One region of the Sporosarcina sp. G11-34 genome, then DNA from elsewhere that is predicted to be linked to it. Evidence: predicted binding sites of a transcription regulator. Region 1 holds the regulator's gene; the other holds the start of a gene.
The links. The regulator NrdR, encoded in region 1, represses ribonucleotide reductase genes. The targets are predictions, from matches to a motif close to AACACNATATATNGTGTT.

Region 1 (12,616 bases):
CATAATTAAAGGGGGGGTTATACTTATGAGTACGCGCCGTATACTAACAGCGCTTGGCCTCGTTGTTGCGGGTCTATTACTTGTCGTCGTTGCTTTCACGACATGGTATACCGTTGACGAATCAGAACAAGCAACCGTGATTACTTTCGGTAAAGCAGACACGACAATTACCGATTCAGGACTACATTTTAAATTACCATGGCCCATTCAAACGGTAGCCGTTTTATCGAAAGAGACATTTAGTCTTAGTTTTGGGTACAAGCAAGATAAAAGCGGAGAGCTTGTGTCATTCGATAAAGAAACGAAAATGATCACGGGAGATGAATACATCGTCCTGACAAATCTTGTTGTCCAGTGGAAAATTACTGAACCACAGAAGTATTTATTTAACTCTGAGGATCCGAAAGTAATTCTTCATGACGCGACGTCCGCTTCCATACGTTCTGTAATTGGTAGTTCGACAATTGATTCGGCACTTACAGATGGTAAAGCAGAAATTGAAGCGAAGACGAGAGATTTACTTGCGACATTAATAGAGAAATACGATATTGGAATCGCTGTTCAAAGTGTAAAACTACAAGATGTTGAGCTTCCAAATGCGGAAGTTCGTGCAGCGTTCACAGCTGTAACAGATGCACGTGAAACAAAAAACACGAAAATAAACGAAGCGAAAAAGTATGAAAACCAAAAGCTAAACGAAGCAATCGGTGAACGCGATGCCATCCAATCACGTGCAACGGGACAGAAAACGGCTCGGATTGAACAAGCGCATGGAGATGTATCTTTGTTTAATAATCTTCACGCGGAGTATGCTAAAAATAAAGACATTACGCGTAAGCGGCTTGTCCTCGAAACGTTGGAACAAGTTTTACCGAATGCAAAAATTTATATTATGAATGATACGGGTGAAACGGTGAAATATTTACCGCTACAACAATTGGAAAACAGCCCACTACCTCCAGTAACCGAAGATGAAAAAGAAGGAGGCGGGGACAATTGAGTAATGATAATAACCCATTCAAAAGTATTGAAGAAAAGTTTGCGGAAAGACAACGCGCTAAAAAAATAGCGCAGCAAAAAAAGCAAACGACTCCGGATATTTCAAAAGCTCCATTGGAATTTAAGAAGTATATAAAAACAACAATTACAATCACCGCACTATTTGCAATTGCTGTCATCTTAGTTGCTAATCTATTTATAGTAAAAGAGAATGAGTACCGGGTTGTGCGCCAGTTTGGAGAAATTAAGCGAATTGTTGAAACGCCGGGCATCAGTATAAAAGTTCCATTTATCCAAGACGTAACAACGTTGCCGAAGAGTCAAATGACATACAATGTCTCAGAAGCTGAAATTAACACGAAAGACAAAAAACGTATAATCATTGATAATTATGCGGTTTGGAAAATAACCGATCCAAGAAAAATGGTTTCCAACGCTAGAAACATTGTCAATGCAGAGTCAAGAATGGAAGAATTTATTTACTCTGTTGTCCGTTCGGAACTTGGGCAATTGAATTATGCGGAAATTGTGAATGACGAAAACTCTTCACGCGGCAGTCTAAATGACCGTGTAACCGAAAAGGTAAATGAATTTTTAGATGCTGGAAACTTTGGTGTTGAAGTCGTTGACGTTCGCATGAAACGAATTGATTTACCAGAGGAAAACGAACAATCCATTTATACACGAATGATTTCAGAGCGCCAATCAACTGCGCAAACGTATTTATCTGAAGGGGACGCAGATAAAAGTAGAATTGAAGCCGAAACAGACCGTGAAGTACAGGAAATGTTAGCAACGGCTAAAAAAGAAGCGGCAATTATTCATGCTGAAGGTGAATCGGAGGCTGCAAAAATCTACAATGACACATTTTCTAAAGACCCCGAGTTTTATAACTTGTATCGAACGCTTCAATCGTATGAAAAAACGATTGGCGATGACACAATGATTATCATCCCGTCCGACTCGCCATATGCGAAAGTGTTAACGGGTTACTTGGAATAACAGACCTCCATCATTTTCAATTATTCTTGCCGACGTGGTAAGATAAATGAAGATGATGGTTTTTTAAATCTTATTCAACAGGAGTGGAGCTTACTTGACGAAAAAGAAAATAGTACTACTTGATGGGAATAGCCTTGCCTATCGGGCATTTTTTGCATTACCCCCGTTAACGAATGAGCACGGCGTACATACAAACGCAGTGTACGGATTTACGATGATGCTTCAAAACATACTTGCGGAAGAAAAACCGACACATATGCTCGTTGCTTGGGATGCAGGTAAAACGACATTTAGACATAAAACATTTACTGAATATAAAGGTGGTCGTCAAAAGACGCCATCCGAACTATCGGAACAGTTCCCATATATCCGGAAATTATTGACTGCCTATAATATTGCTCAATACGAATTAGATGCGTATGAAGCGGATGATATTATTGGAACGTTAAGCAAAACAGGGAACGAAGAAAACTTTGAAGTTGTTGTTATATCAGGTGATAAGGATTTAACGCAACTCGTAACGGACCATACAACCGTACGTATCACTCGAAAAGGCATTACAGATACTGAAGAGTATACGCCTGCTCACATTTTAGAAAAATACGGTATAGAACCACTTCAAATTATCGATATGATGGGACTTATGGGAGATCCATCCGATAATATTCCGGGAGTTCCCGGAGTTGGAGAGAAAACTGCGCTCAAACTTTTGAAGGAATATGGGTCTATTGAAAATGTATACAAATCACTGGATCAAATTACTGCAAAAAAATTGAATGAGAATTTAACAAACAACGAAGAGCAAGCATTTATGAGTAAAGAGCTTGCAACAGTCGAATTGAATGCACCTATTACGATTGAAATCGATGAATTGAATTATGACGGACCCGATATGGAAAAACTGACGAGTATTTATAAGGAACTGAGTTTTAAAACACTTCTCGAGAAAATCGCACCAGCAGAGGCCAATGAGCCGCAAGAAATTATAGAAGTTACAATTGTGACTGAAATAACTGAGGAACTATTAGCCGATGAAATGGCGCTTCATATAGAAATGATGGATGAGAATTATTTGAGAGCCGACATATTGGGCATCAGTCTTGCGACGGAAGAAAAAACACTATATATCCCTTTTGCTGTTGCGAAGGAATCGGACGTACTTAAAAAATGGCTTCAAGCCGATGATAAAAAGAAATACTCTTCTGATTCGAAGGCGGCACTTGCATCCATGTCACGCTTCGATTTTGCAATTCAAGGTATCGAGTTTGACTTGCTCCTTGCATCTTATATTGTAAATCCCGCGACAACGTATACGGATGTTGCTTCAATCGCTAGGGAATTTGGAAATATGGAAGTGCAACATGATGAAGCGATCTATGGAAAAGGTGCTAAGAAAGCAGAACCGACTGAAGAAGTTGTTGCCGAACACGCAAGTCGTAAAGCACAAGCCATTTGGAAGTTACGACCAATTGTCAAAGAGAAATTAAAAGATTACGGACAGTTTGATTTATATCACGATTTGGAATTACCACTTGCTTCGATTCTTGGAAAAATGGAATCGACAGGAGTGAAAACAAATAAGGAAACGTTACTTGAAATCGGTAAAGAACTTTCAGCAAAAATAATCGATCTAGAATCGATTATTTATGAAATTGCGGGAGAAAAGTTTAACGTCAATTCTCCAAAACAACTCGGAGTGATACTGTTTGAAAAAATGGGTTTAACACCAATTAAAAAAACGAAAACAGGCTATTCAACTGCTGCGGATGTGTTGGAGAAACTTGAAAGTGAACATGAGATTATTAGCCATATTTTGAATTATCGCCAACTCGCTAAGCTAAATTCAACGTATATTGTTGGACTGTCAAAAGAAATTCATGACGACGGAAAAATTCATACACGCTTTCAGCAAGCATTGACCCAAACAGGTCGCCTAAGTTCGATTAATCCTAACTTGCAAAACATACCCGTACGTCTTGAAGAAGGGAGAAAGATTCGTGCGGCATTCGTACCATCCGAACCGGGCTGGTTGTTGTTCACGGCGGATTATTCTCAAATCGAGTTGCGTGTCCTTGCTCATATTTCTCAAGATGAGAAATTAATCGAAGCGTTCCGTGAAGGTGCCGATATTCATACGAGAACAGCTGCGGATGTGTTTGGTGTGGAAATTGATGAAGTTACTTCGGAGATGAGACAATCTTCGAAAGCAGTAAACTTTGGAATTATTTATGGTATTAGTGATTATGGTCTGTCACAAAGCTTGAATATTACCCGTAAAGAAGCCGCTGCGTTCATTTCAGCGTATCTGGAGAGTTTCCCAGGTGTAAAGCAATATATGGATGACATCGTATCGGAAGCGAAGCTTAAAGGCTTCGTAACAACACTTATGAATCGCAGAAGGTATTTACCAGAAATAACGAGCTCCAACTTTAATATAAGAGGTTTTGCAGAACGTACCGCGATGAATACACCAATCCAAGGTAGTGCGGCGGATATCATTAAAAAGGCAATGATTGACATGGCTGCAAGACTTGAAACTGAAGGATTGAAAACACGTATGCTACTACAGGTTCATGATGAACTTATTTTTGAAGCACCGGAAGACGAAATAGAACGATTAAAATTAATCGTGCCAGAAGTAATGGAATCCGCAATAGCACTAGACGTGCCACTAAAAGTTGATTGGGAATTCGGAACGTCTTGGTACGACACAAAGTGAGGGAAATAAATGCCAGAGTTGCCTGAAGTTGAAGGACTTGTCCGTGAGCTGGCACCCGCGGCAATCGGCAGAACGATTCGCGCGGTTACGGTGTCGGACATCGTAATCGAATCGAAAGCACAAGGTAAGGAAGCTATTTTAAAAGGAATGTCGACCGAGAGATTTGTAAAAGAAATGGTCGGGATGACGATAACGGATGTAACTCGTCGCAGTAAGTATATTTATTTTGATGTCGTTAAAGAGGATAGTGCTTATCTTCTTGTCAGTCATCTTGGTATGTCGGGGGCTTGGTTTGCGGTTGGGTCCATCGACGAAGTAACCGAATTGAAATTTCGCAAGCACATCCACGTCATTTTAGAAATGGAAGACGGGGGATTGCTTGTCTATTCGGATATTCGTCGTTTTGGAGAACTACGACTATTGGATAAAGAAGCGGATTACCCGCCCTTATTGAGAATGGCTCCAGAACCATTTGATCAGGAAGCCTGCGCGCATTATCTTGAGTACTCGGCTACACCCAAATATGCAAAAAAGGCAATTAAAGAAGTAATTATGGATGGGCAAGTTATATCCGGCTGCGGCAATATTTACGCAACGGAAGCCCTTTTCAAAATGAAAATCCATCCGGGTAGGACGGCAGAACGTATAAGTTTGAAACGGAAAACGGAGCTGTTCCATGTAATTGTTGATATTTTGCAAGAAAGTATCGACGCAGGCGGCAGTACCATTTCTGATTATCGAAAGATCGATGGGGAGTCGGGCACGATGCAACATCGGTTGAAGATGTACGGCAGAAAAATTTGTCCTAGTTGTAATGCAGTGACAAAAAGCATGAAAATTGCCGCAAGGACTTCAGTCTATTGTCCTAGTTGCCAAAGATGATGAAAGGAAGAGTGCAGATGATTATCGGTTTAACCGGAAGTATTGCTAGCGGTAAAAGTACCATTTCTAAGATGTTGGCAAAAAAAGGATTTCCAATCGTTGATGCAGATGAAATTGCGCGTCTTGTTGTTGAACCTGGAACAGAAGTAATAGAAGAAATTCGTCGTGTTTTTGGAGAAGAAGTGTTACACGCTGATAATACGCTAAACAGGGAAAAACTTGGGGAGTGTATATTTGGAAATGTAGTTGAACGTGAAAAGTTAAATTCGATTATTCATCCAGCTATCCGAGCTGAAATGATTAGGCAAAAAGAAAAATTTGTTTTTGACGGATTTAAGACAATCATTATGGATATCCCATTGCTTTTTGAAAGCAAGCTGCAACATTTTGTTGAAAAGATTCTTGTTGTTTCGGTAACGCCCGAAATTCAAAAACAGCGGCTCATGTCGAGAAATGAATTAACGAAAGAAGAAGCATTGGCGCGCATTGGATCCCAACTACCTATGGAACAAAAAGAAGAGGGCGCAGACGAAATTATTTATAATAATGGAACTGTAGAAGAGTCGGAAAAACAATTACTGGAGATACTTGCAAAATGGAATGTGAAACCGTAAATTGATTCGGAAAATATGAACTATTGAATCTTGTTAATTAGGGTGATTTATTATCGTTTAATGTGTTATACTAATCAGCAGATAAAAGATATAAAGTATAACATACTTACTGGAGGATTAACACATGACAACTTCTATAGCGATTAATGGGTTTGGACGTATTGGACGGATGGTTTTCCGCCAAATGATTATGGAGGAAGATGTAACAATTGTTGCTGTAAATGCATCATATCCATCTGAAACACTTGCGCATCTTATTAAGTACGATACGAATCATGGAACATTCGAAGGCGAAATAATTGCAGAAGAAAATGCACTTGTAGTTAACGGAAAACGTGTCCAACTTGTTGCGGAGCGCGACCCTTTGAAACTACCGTGGAAAGACCTTGGTATCGATATCGTTATTGAAGCAACAGGCGCATTTAATTCACGGGATAAGGCGGCACTTCATCTTGAAGCGGGTGCAAAGAAAGTAATCATATCTGCACCGGGTAAAAATGAAGACATTACTGTCGTTCTTGGTGTCAATGATGACAAACTCGACGTTGAAAAACATGACGTAATTTCCAATGCTAGCTGTACAACAAACTGTCTAGCACCAGTTGCAAAAGTTTTGAATGATAAGTTCGGTATTGTGAATGGTTTAATGACAACGATTCATGCGTACACAACAGACCAAAACAATCTAGATAATCCACATAAAGACCCACGCAGAGCACGAGCATGCGGTCAGTCAATTATTCCGACTTCAACCGGAGCTGCAAAAGCTTTATCGCTTGTACTTCCTGAATTGGAAGGGAAAATCCATGGAATGGCACTTCGTGTTCCGACACCAAATGTCTCACTCGTGGACCTTGTTGTTGACGTTGAACAAGACGTAACAGTCGAAATGGTAAATGATGCATTTAAAGATGCTGCTAAAGAAAATATGGCAGGTATTATTCGTTTCACGGAAGAGCCACTTGTATCTGTTGATTTCAATACGACAAAAGAGTCAGCTACTATTGACGGACTGTCAACAATAGTTATGGGCGACCGTAAAATTAAAGTACTTGCATGGTATGACAATGAATGGGGTTATTCAGCCCGTGTTGTCGATTTGTCGAAAAAAGTCGGAAAAGACCTAAAAACACTTGCAAAAGCATAAGTGAAATAAATAGAAAAAATCAGGCAGAGGAATTACTCCTCTGCTTTTTCGATGTTTTTGGTATTGTTCTGTTATAATTAAATTAATATAATGTAAAAGTGGGAGATGCCAAATGAAATGTCCAGCCTGTCAGTACAATGGCTCCCGGGTTGTCGACTCGAGACCTGCGGATGAAAGTAAATCAATACGTCGCCGAAGGGAATGCGAGTCTTGTGCCTTCCGATTCACGACATTTGAAAAAGTAGAAGGAACTCCTTTAATTGTCGTGAAGAAAGATGGTTCACGTGAAGAATTTAGTGGAGAAAAAGTGCTTAGAGGTCTTATTCGGGCATGTGAGAAACGTCCCGTATCATTAGAAGAACTTAAGGAACTTGTTTATTCAATTGAAAAAGAACTTCGAAGTTCGGGAATCGCGGAAATAAATTCTGACAAAGTGGGAGAGATAGTTATGGAGCGCCTGGCAGATGTTGACGAAGTTGCTTACGTACGGTTTGCCTCCGTTTATCGTGAATACCAAGACGTAACGGTATTCATTGAAGAGTTGAAAAATCTACAAAGCCGTTTAGGAAAATAATTTGAAAAGGAGAGGTTGAAGTGGTAACCCTTTATAAGGAATTACAGCCAGTAGACTCATACAAAATTAGGTTGCCACATCCGTTTTCGGATTATGATCGACAATTACTGACATTGTTTTATCAACCTCTTATTGGATCAAGCGCAATGAGCTTATTTATGACGCTTTGGGCCGATGCAGAACGCGGGGAAGAACATGAATATACACATTACCATTTAATGAATATATTAACGCTTCCTCTTGGTCCGGTATTTGAGGCACGTATATCTCTTGAAGCAATTGGATTGCTAAGGACATTGCGGAAAAAAGACGGCGATATGAGGTCGTTTCTGTATGAATTACTTCCGCCCCTTGATGCAAAAGCATTTTTTACCGATCCTTTATTATCAACGTTCCTTTTTAGTAAAATTGGTGAACAAGCATATCGTGGGTTGAGGGCGCGATTTGCAAATGATGTCGAGAGTGACGAAGGTTTTGAAGAAGTATCGAGGACATTTCTTGATGTATATAAACCAATGACGAATGGATATAACGGCGGGATAGGTAATGAGAGCGAATTTGTTGGCCGTAACGAGCCTGCGGGTATTCCTTTTAATACGCGCGGATTTGATTTTGATCTTCTTCAATTGGGATTGTCAGAACAGATGGTGCCACAATCGGCGCTTTCATCTGTTTCAAGGGAAATTATCGCGAAGCTTGCATTCCTTTATTCCTTAACACCGCTCGATATGCAAAAAGTAGTAATGATGGCACTCGATGATGACATGCAGTTACCTGAGGCTAGGCTTCGGAAGGCCGCTGTCGATTTTTATAAAATGAGCGTATCTAAAGAGGCGCCGGTGCTTGAAAAAGTATTTGCGCAACCAGTTCAGCCAAGTGAGTCAACTGGTCCGCTATCGCGTGATGATGAACTTATACACTATCTGGAGCATACGCCACCGGTTGAAATGCTTCGAGATGTCAACGGGAAAGAGCCGCTTTCGGTTGACGTTCAGCTCGTTGAAAAACTTGTGAATACCCATGGATTACCAGTGGGGGTAGTCAACGTTCTTATGCAATATGTTCATATTCGTAACGATGGAAAAATAACGAATAATTACGTGGAACGAATTGCTTCTCATTGGATGAATAAAAAAGTAGAAACGGCAAAAGAGGCTATGGAATTTTCACGAAAAGAGCATGACAAGTACATGCAGTGGAAAAATGAAGGACAAAAACCTACTCCAAGCCCAAGGCGATATAATAATACACGTGAAGAAAAAGTTCCGGATTGGTTTTATAAGAAAGACGAAGAAAAACCGGAAAAAACAAAGAAGCCTAATGCAGAAATTGCTGAAAGGCGTCGTAAACTGCAAGAAGAGTTGAATGCAATGAGAAATGAGGTGAAATGAGATGGAACGAATAGGGGATACATTGAATCGCGTCGTAAAAGCTCCCAATTTTGCTGCGCGATATGAAGAAATGCGAAAAGAAATAATGGGCAATCCTGGAGTACAGAAATTTCTAACGGCCCATTCGAGTGAAATTACTAGTGAAGTTATAGAGCGTAGTTTAGGTAAATTATACGAATACTCAACTGCATCTCATCGATGTGAAAAGTGTACGGATTTAACTAACTGTGTAAATATAATGAAAGGTTTTGAACCCGAATTAGTTCTAACTCAGGGGCTTATCGATGTCGCATATACAAAATGTCCGAATAAATTGATTGACGAAGACGAGCGTAATATTTCTAGAATGATTGAAAGTCTGCATATGCAAAAGGATGTTATGCAGGCCCGTCTCCCTGATATTGATATCGATTATGACGACAGTCGACTTGATGTAGTTATTGAGGCGAAAAACTTCCTGAAAGTCTTTGATGAAACAGGAAAGTTACCAGAACGTGGCATATATATTCACGGCCCATTCGGTACGGGTAAATCCTATATTCTTGGTGCGCTTGCAAATGAGCTTGCTAAGCGTCGAGTTCGTACAGTAGCTGTCTATGTACCGGAATTTTTAAGAGAAATGAAGCAGTCGATTCAAGACCAAACCCTCAATGAAAAGATTGAGTTTGTGAAAAAAGCACAAGTACTAATGCTTGATGATTTTGGTGCGGAAACAATGTCGGCTTGGACGCGTGATGAAGTACTTGGTACGGTTTTACAATATCGTATGGCAGAAAAATTACCGACATTTTTCACGTCGAATTTCAGTTTTAGCGAACTTGAGCATCACTTGACGTATTCGCAGCGTGGGGATAAGGAAGTAATGAAGGCAAGCCGTATTATGGAAAGAATTAGTACAATATCAACACCGATAAAACTCGAAGGCGACAACAGGCGCGATAAGTAAAATGTATAGGTTGAATAAATGCATACGTGTGCAAAGTGCCGAAGCGATTCTTTGTTTCAATCCATACAGCGCTTGCAATTTTTAAATAATCACCGTATAATTATTTTTAATAAGGATTTGAAATGCGCAGATGAGAACAACAATCGAATTTGTCACCTACAGAGAACGGGGTCATTGGCTGGAAACCCCTAAGGACGGATGAATTGATTTACCACCTCGGAGCAGCATCGGTGAACTTTTTTAGTATCCGATGACGGTACCGGCCCGTTAGCCGATTGTAAAGCTTCATTGATTTGGCTTAATTTAGCCGCATTGAAGAAACAAGGGTGGAACCGCGAGCTAAAGCTTCGTCCCTTTCCAGGGATGGGGCTTTTTTTGTTGGTTAATTTTATACAGCAGAAGTCTACCACTTTTATAAGTGGCGGGATGAATGCGAAAGCCTAATTCAAAATCTGAACGTAATCACGCCAAGGCGTGATTGATAAATGAAAAGGAAGTGTATTCAAATGTCAGAAATAATTCAATTGAAATTTCCAGATGGATCGGTAAAGGAATTCCCACATGGTACGACAACAGAAGAGGTAGCTGCATCGATTAGCCCGGGACTTCGAAGAAATGCACTAGCGGGAAAACTGGATGACCAACTAATTGACTTTAAAACACCTATTGAAAAAGATGGAGCAATCGCAATTGTTACGCCAGATTCACCGGAAGCGCTTGAAATACTGCGCCATAGTACTGCACATGTTCTGGCACAAGCGGTTAAACGCCTTTTCAAAGGTTCAAAGTTTGGAGTAGGCCCTGCAATTGAAAATGGATTTTATTATGATATCGATTCACCAGAGCCAATTACTTCCGAAGATTTAGTTGCGATTGAAAAAGAAATGAAGAAAATTGTAAATGAAAATATTGAATTTATAAGACATGATGTATCACGCGCTGAAGCCGAAAGACGTTTCAAAGAAATCGGTGACGAATATAAACTTGAACTTCTCGAAGCGATTCCTGAAGACGAGCAAGTATCCCTTTATGAACAAGGTGAATTTGTCGATTTATGTCGTGGGGTTCACGTACCATCAACAGCAAAACTTAAAGAATTCAAACTGCTTAGTATCGCGGGAGCGTACTGGCGCGGAAATTCAGATAATAAAATGCTTCAACGGATTTACGGAACAGCATTTTTCAAGAAAGACGAATTAGCTGCCCATTTAAAAATGCTTGAAGAGGCCAAAGAGCGTGATCATAGAAAAATCGGAAGAGAATTGAATCTATTTATGAATTCTCAAAAGGTAGGACAAGGTCTTCCGATGTGGCTTCCAAAAGGCGCAACAATCCGCCGAATTATTGAACGTTATATCGTCGATAAAGAGGAAAAGCTTGGCTACCATCATGTGTATACACCAGTGCTTGGAAGTTCGGAACTATATAAAACAAGCGGTCACTGGGGACACTATGAAGACGGCATGTTCCCTGTAATGAATATGGACAACGAAGACCTTGTCCTTCGCCCGATGAACTGCCCGCATCATATGATGATTTACAAAAATGACATTCACTCGTACCGGAACTTACCACTTCGAATCGCAGAGCTTGGAATGATGCACCGATATGAAATGTCAGGAGCACTTTCGGGATTGCAACGGGTACGTGGAATGACATTGAATGATGCGCATCTTTTCGTTCGCCCAGATCAAATCAAAGATGAGTTTAAGAAAGTTGTGCAGCTCATTATTGATGTGTATAAAGATTTCAATATTGGAGATTATTCGTTCCGCGTCTCGTATCGTGATCCGGAAGACAAAGAGAAATACTTTGATGACGATGCAATGTGGGAACGCGCACAAAGCATGCTGAAGGAAGTAATGGATGAACTTGGTGTCGATTATGTTGAGGCGGAAGGCGAAGCGGCATTTTACGGACCGAAGCTTGACGTCCAAGTGAAAACGGCGATTGGGATGGAAGAAACACTTTCTACAGTCCAACTCGATTTCTTGCTTCCAGAACGTTTCGATTTAACATATGTAGGCGAAGATGGGAAACAACACCGTCCAGTCGTTATCCACCGTGGTGTTGTAGGGACAATGGAGCGGTTCGTGGCACTTCTTATCGAAGAATACAAAGGAGCGTTTCCGACATGGCTTGCGCCTGTTCAAGTTCAAGTCATTCCAGTTTCTCCAAATGTCCACTTCGACTATGCAAAAGATGTACAGGAAAAACTTGTTGCAGCTGGATTCCGTGTTGACATGGACCAACGTGAAGAAAAAATTGGTTATAAAATCCGTGAAGCACAAATGCAAAAAGTTCCGTACATGCTTGTTCTTGGGGATAAAGAAACTGAATCT
Region 2 (4,211 bases), on a different contig from region 1:
CATTCAAGTAAAGATGTAGTCGGGAAGTTGAATAGTCAAGGGGCATTCTTGCCGAAAGCGCTATTTGAACAATCACAACAGTTTTTAAAAGAAGAGCACTCTCAGGAAGTGTTGAATGAATTGTTTCATTTGCTAAAGAAGTACGATTTAATATCGGAAACTGAACAAGAAGAAAGAAATACAAAAATATCAATGCTTTTGAAGTAAACAGGTGCATGGAATGGTTAAAATAAAAGTGTTGCTATGGAAGTGAGAGTTACTTCTATAGCAATCTTTTTATTGTTAATTAACAATGAATAAGGCTTTTTAACGAAATGTAGATTTATAGATGGCAATGTTGCTTCCGATGATGATAAAATGAATGTCGTTGTGACAAGGGGGATTTAAATGAAAAAGACTGTGTGGAATTTTATAAATTCCGGAAAATGTAGTCCGTCATTTAATATGGCGTTAGATGAGGCTTTACTTGAGTGGAATAGCAAGGGGGAAATCGGACCCGTACTGAGGTTTTATGAATGGGAACCGGCGACGCTGTCCATCGGGTATTTCCAAAGCGTTTCAAAAGAAATAGATATGGAACAAGTTGCGGCCTATGGGTTGGGGTTTGTTAGACGACCAACAGGTGGCAGAGGTGTCTTACATGAACATGAACTTACATATAGCGTCATTGTCAACGAGGATTATCCTGACATGCCTGAAACGGTTACAGAGGCCTACCGGGTCATATCTGGCGGTGTGCTTGAGGGATTTAAGAATCTTGGACTAGATGCATACTTTGCAATTCCGGATAGCGCAAACAAAGTTGAAGATTTGAAAAAACCAAAAAGTGCGGTTTGTTTTGATGCATCTAGTTGGTACGAGCTTGTCGTAGAAGGTAAGAAAGTTGCAGGAAGTGCACAAACAAGAAAAAAAGGTGTCATTTTGCAGCACGGCGCCATTCTGCTTAGCCTTGATGTTGAGAAACTGGTTTCTTTGTTTAAATTTTCATCTGAAGAACAACGAGAGCGAATGCGGGTCAGTTTACCAGAAAAAGCGGTAGCCATTGATCGACTTGCGAATCGAGCCATTTCAGTGAATGAATGTGTGGCTGCTTTTTCAAAAGGCTTTGAAAACTCGCTAAATATAGAACTTGAACCTTATGAATTATCCGAGGAACAACTTCGATATGTGAAAGAAATTGAGCAAGAAAAGTATGCGAATGACGCATGGACATTTAAGAAGTGATATGTAGAACTTTGGATGCATTTTCAGTTCGCCAAGTTTAGAAACGTTGTTATTTATGCGTTTGGATTTTTGTGTAAAAAACTAATAATTGCACTCAGTTTCAATATGTAGTACCATTATTTATATACCAAACACTATATATAGTGTTTATTGAAATATTAAAGAAGGAGGATGCGTACATGGTAATCGTTTCAAAAAACCAGGAACCTATCCTAGATAAAGTACAATTGAATGAAGATATTGCTAAATTTTCTCCAGTGCATCCAATTACAGAGGACATGCACATCGAACACCAAGGCGTATCAAGGCTCGTTATGATTGATAGGTATTCGTTTAAAGACACTGAAAAGAAAACCTTGAAAGTTGGCGATTTTGTCGTCCTCACAGTGAAAGAGGACCCGAAGTTTCCCGCACGTGGACTTGGATATATTACGGCACTTGATGCAAAGAATCGTCAAGCGAGCATTTGGATTGAAAAAGATTATCGATCTGCAATTGATAATCCGGAAGAACAAGAGGTTGGTATTATTACTAGGCCGATTGATGTAATTGAAAAGCCGCTAGAGGTTTTCTATGAACAAATTGCAAAACGCAATGCAACAGGGCTAGCTTCTGTCGAAACGACGGAGGAAAAAAGAAAAGAATCATACAATCGCTTTTATGACCACCTTTCGAACTTGAACTTTATCCCAGCAGGACGTGTCCTCTACGGAGCGGGTTCGAATACGGAAGTAACATTCTTCAACTGTTATGTAATGCCATTCGTGGCGGATTCGAGAGAAGGTATTTCGGATCATCGCAAACAAGTGATGGAGATTATGAGCCGAGGCGGCGGTGTTGGAACAAACGGTTCAACATTAAGACCGCGCAATACACTTGCAAGAGGCGTTAACGGCAAATCGTCCGGGTCTGTTTCATGGCTCGATGACATTGCAAAACTGACGCATCTTGTTGAACAAGGTGGAAGTCGGCGCGGAGCACAAATGATTATGTTGGCGGATTGGCATCCTGATATTTACGAGTTCATCATTTCAAAGATGCAAAATCCAAGGATTTTGCGTTACCTTCTAGAACATACAGAAGACGAATTGATAAAGAAACTCGCAAATGAAAAACTGAAATTTAAACCATTAACAACACAAGAAGAAGCGATGTATCAAGGCATTCTTAACTATCAGACAATCCCTGGTATGGGCGGCTTCAACGAAGCAATCCTTAAAGACGCTGAAACAAAATTGCGTGATGGCGGAACTTATTCCGTCCACAATCTAGAATTCCTAACAGGCGCAAATATTTCAGTTACGTTGACGGATGACTTCATGAAAGCTGTGGAAGAAGATGCAGAATTTGATCTTAGATTCCCGGCAGTTGAACAGTATTCTCCGGAAGAAATGGCTACTTATAATGAAAAGTGGCATGAAGTCGGAGACGTTCGTGAGTGGGAAAAACAAGGATTCGGTGTACGTGTTTACCGGACCATTAAAGCTCGCTCACTATGGGATCTGATTAATATTTGTGCAACTTATTCGGCAGAACCTGGTATTTTCTTCATTGACAATGCCAACAACGAAACAAATGCAAAAGCATACGGTCAGCAAGTCGTAGCTACAAACCCGTGTGGGGAACAACCTTTGGCTCCCTATAGTGTCTGTAATTTAGCTGCTGTAAACCTTGCTGAAGTAGCTGATAAAGAAACAAAAACAGTGAACTATGAAAAATTGAAAGAAATCGTACAAGTCGGTGTGCGTATGCAAGACAACGTCATCGATGCGACGCCATACTTCCTTGAAGACAATAAAGTACAAGCGCTTGGCGAACGCCGCGTAGGACTTGGTGTTATGGGTCTGGCGGATCTCCTTATTTATTGTGAGAATGAGTACGGTTCAGATGAAGGAAATAAGCTTGTCGACAAAGTATTTGAAACAATCGCGACGACGGCTTATCGCGAATCCATTGAACTGGCAAAAGAAAAAGGAAGCTTCCCATTCCTTATCGGTAAAATAGATGAAGAAACGAAAGCACTCCGCAACGCATTCATTAACACGGGTTTCATGAAAAAAATGCCAGAAGATATCCGTGAATCGATTCTTGAACACGGAATCAGAAACTCTCATCTACTAACTGTTGCTCCAACGGGATCCACTGGAACAATGGTTGGGGTCAGTACCGGATTAGAACCATACTTTTCCTTTTCGTATTACCGCAGTGGACGTCTTGGCAAGTTTATCGAAGTGAAGGCGAAAATTGTGGAGGAATATTTAACGCGCAATCCAGAAGCAGATCCTGAAAATTTACCGGAATGGTTTATTTCATCGATGAGCCTTGCACCTGAAGCGCACGCGGACGTGCAATGTATCATTCAACGATGGATTGATAGCTCAATTTCGAAAACAGTAAACGCACCACGTGGCTATACTGTTGAGCAAGTTGAAAGTGTCTACGAGCGTCTTTACAAAGGCGGAGCGAAAGGTGGAACGGTTTACGTTGATGGTAGCCGTGATTCACAAGTGCTTACGCTTAAAGCAGAAGAAAACGAAATGGACTCGGATTATACGGAAGAGACAATCGAAGAGCGTCCGATTATGCTTGTCAACACAATCCAAGCACTTGCTTCCACAAACGTAACAATCGGTTCAGAAGTAGGTAACACATGTCCTGTTTGTCGCCAAGGAAACGTACAAGAAATGGGTGGCTGTAACACATGTACGAACTGTAATGCACAATTGAAATGTGGTCTATAAAATAAAAAATCGACATTCCACTTCTCGTGGGATGTCGATTTTTTGATGGCATCTAACTTACTGTGAAAAAAATCCCCCAAAAGTCTAATTTGGCTTTTGGGGGATTTCTTATTGTGCTAAAACTGGATCAGATTTCGAATCAGACATTGTGTCTGATTGTTCCACGGTTTCCAAAGCAATAACACCATATTCTTCAACTTCAAGTAATTTTGCAAATGACGCAATCGAAACTGCGACTTGTTGGTC

Region 2: the regulator NrdR is predicted to act here: its motif matches at 1,355-1,372, upstream of KSU66_RS16650 (vitamin B12-dependent ribonucleotide reductase).

What each region holds. Positions count from the first base shown of each region.
Region 1 covers NZ_JAHNZW010000003.1:329,605-342,220, forward strand. The annotation lists gene hflK (FtsH protease activity modulator HflK) at 26-1,000, shown strand; gene hflC (protease modulator HflC) at 997-2,001, shown strand; gene polA (DNA polymerase I) at 2,096-4,720, shown strand; gene mutM (bifunctional DNA-formamidopyrimidine glycosylase/DNA-(apurinic or apyrimidinic site) lyase) at 4,730-5,602, shown strand; gene coaE (dephospho-CoA kinase) at 5,620-6,216, shown strand; gene KSU66_RS05835 (glyceraldehyde-3-phosphate dehydrogenase) at 6,341-7,363, shown strand; gene nrdR (transcriptional regulator NrdR) at 7,476-7,937, shown strand; gene KSU66_RS05845 (replication initiation and membrane attachment family protein) at 7,958-9,328, shown strand; gene dnaI (primosomal protein DnaI) at 9,330-10,274, shown strand; gene thrS (threonine--tRNA ligase) at 10,781-12,616, shown strand, end outside.
Region 2 covers NZ_JAHNZW010000013.1:26,415-30,625, forward strand. The annotation lists gene KSU66_RS16640 (hypothetical protein) at 1-207, shown strand, start outside; gene KSU66_RS16645 (lipoate--protein ligase family protein) at 388-1,224, shown strand; gene KSU66_RS16650 (vitamin B12-dependent ribonucleotide reductase) at 1,404-3,965, shown strand; gene KSU66_RS16655 (DUF1385 domain-containing protein) at 4,074-4,211, opposite strand, start outside.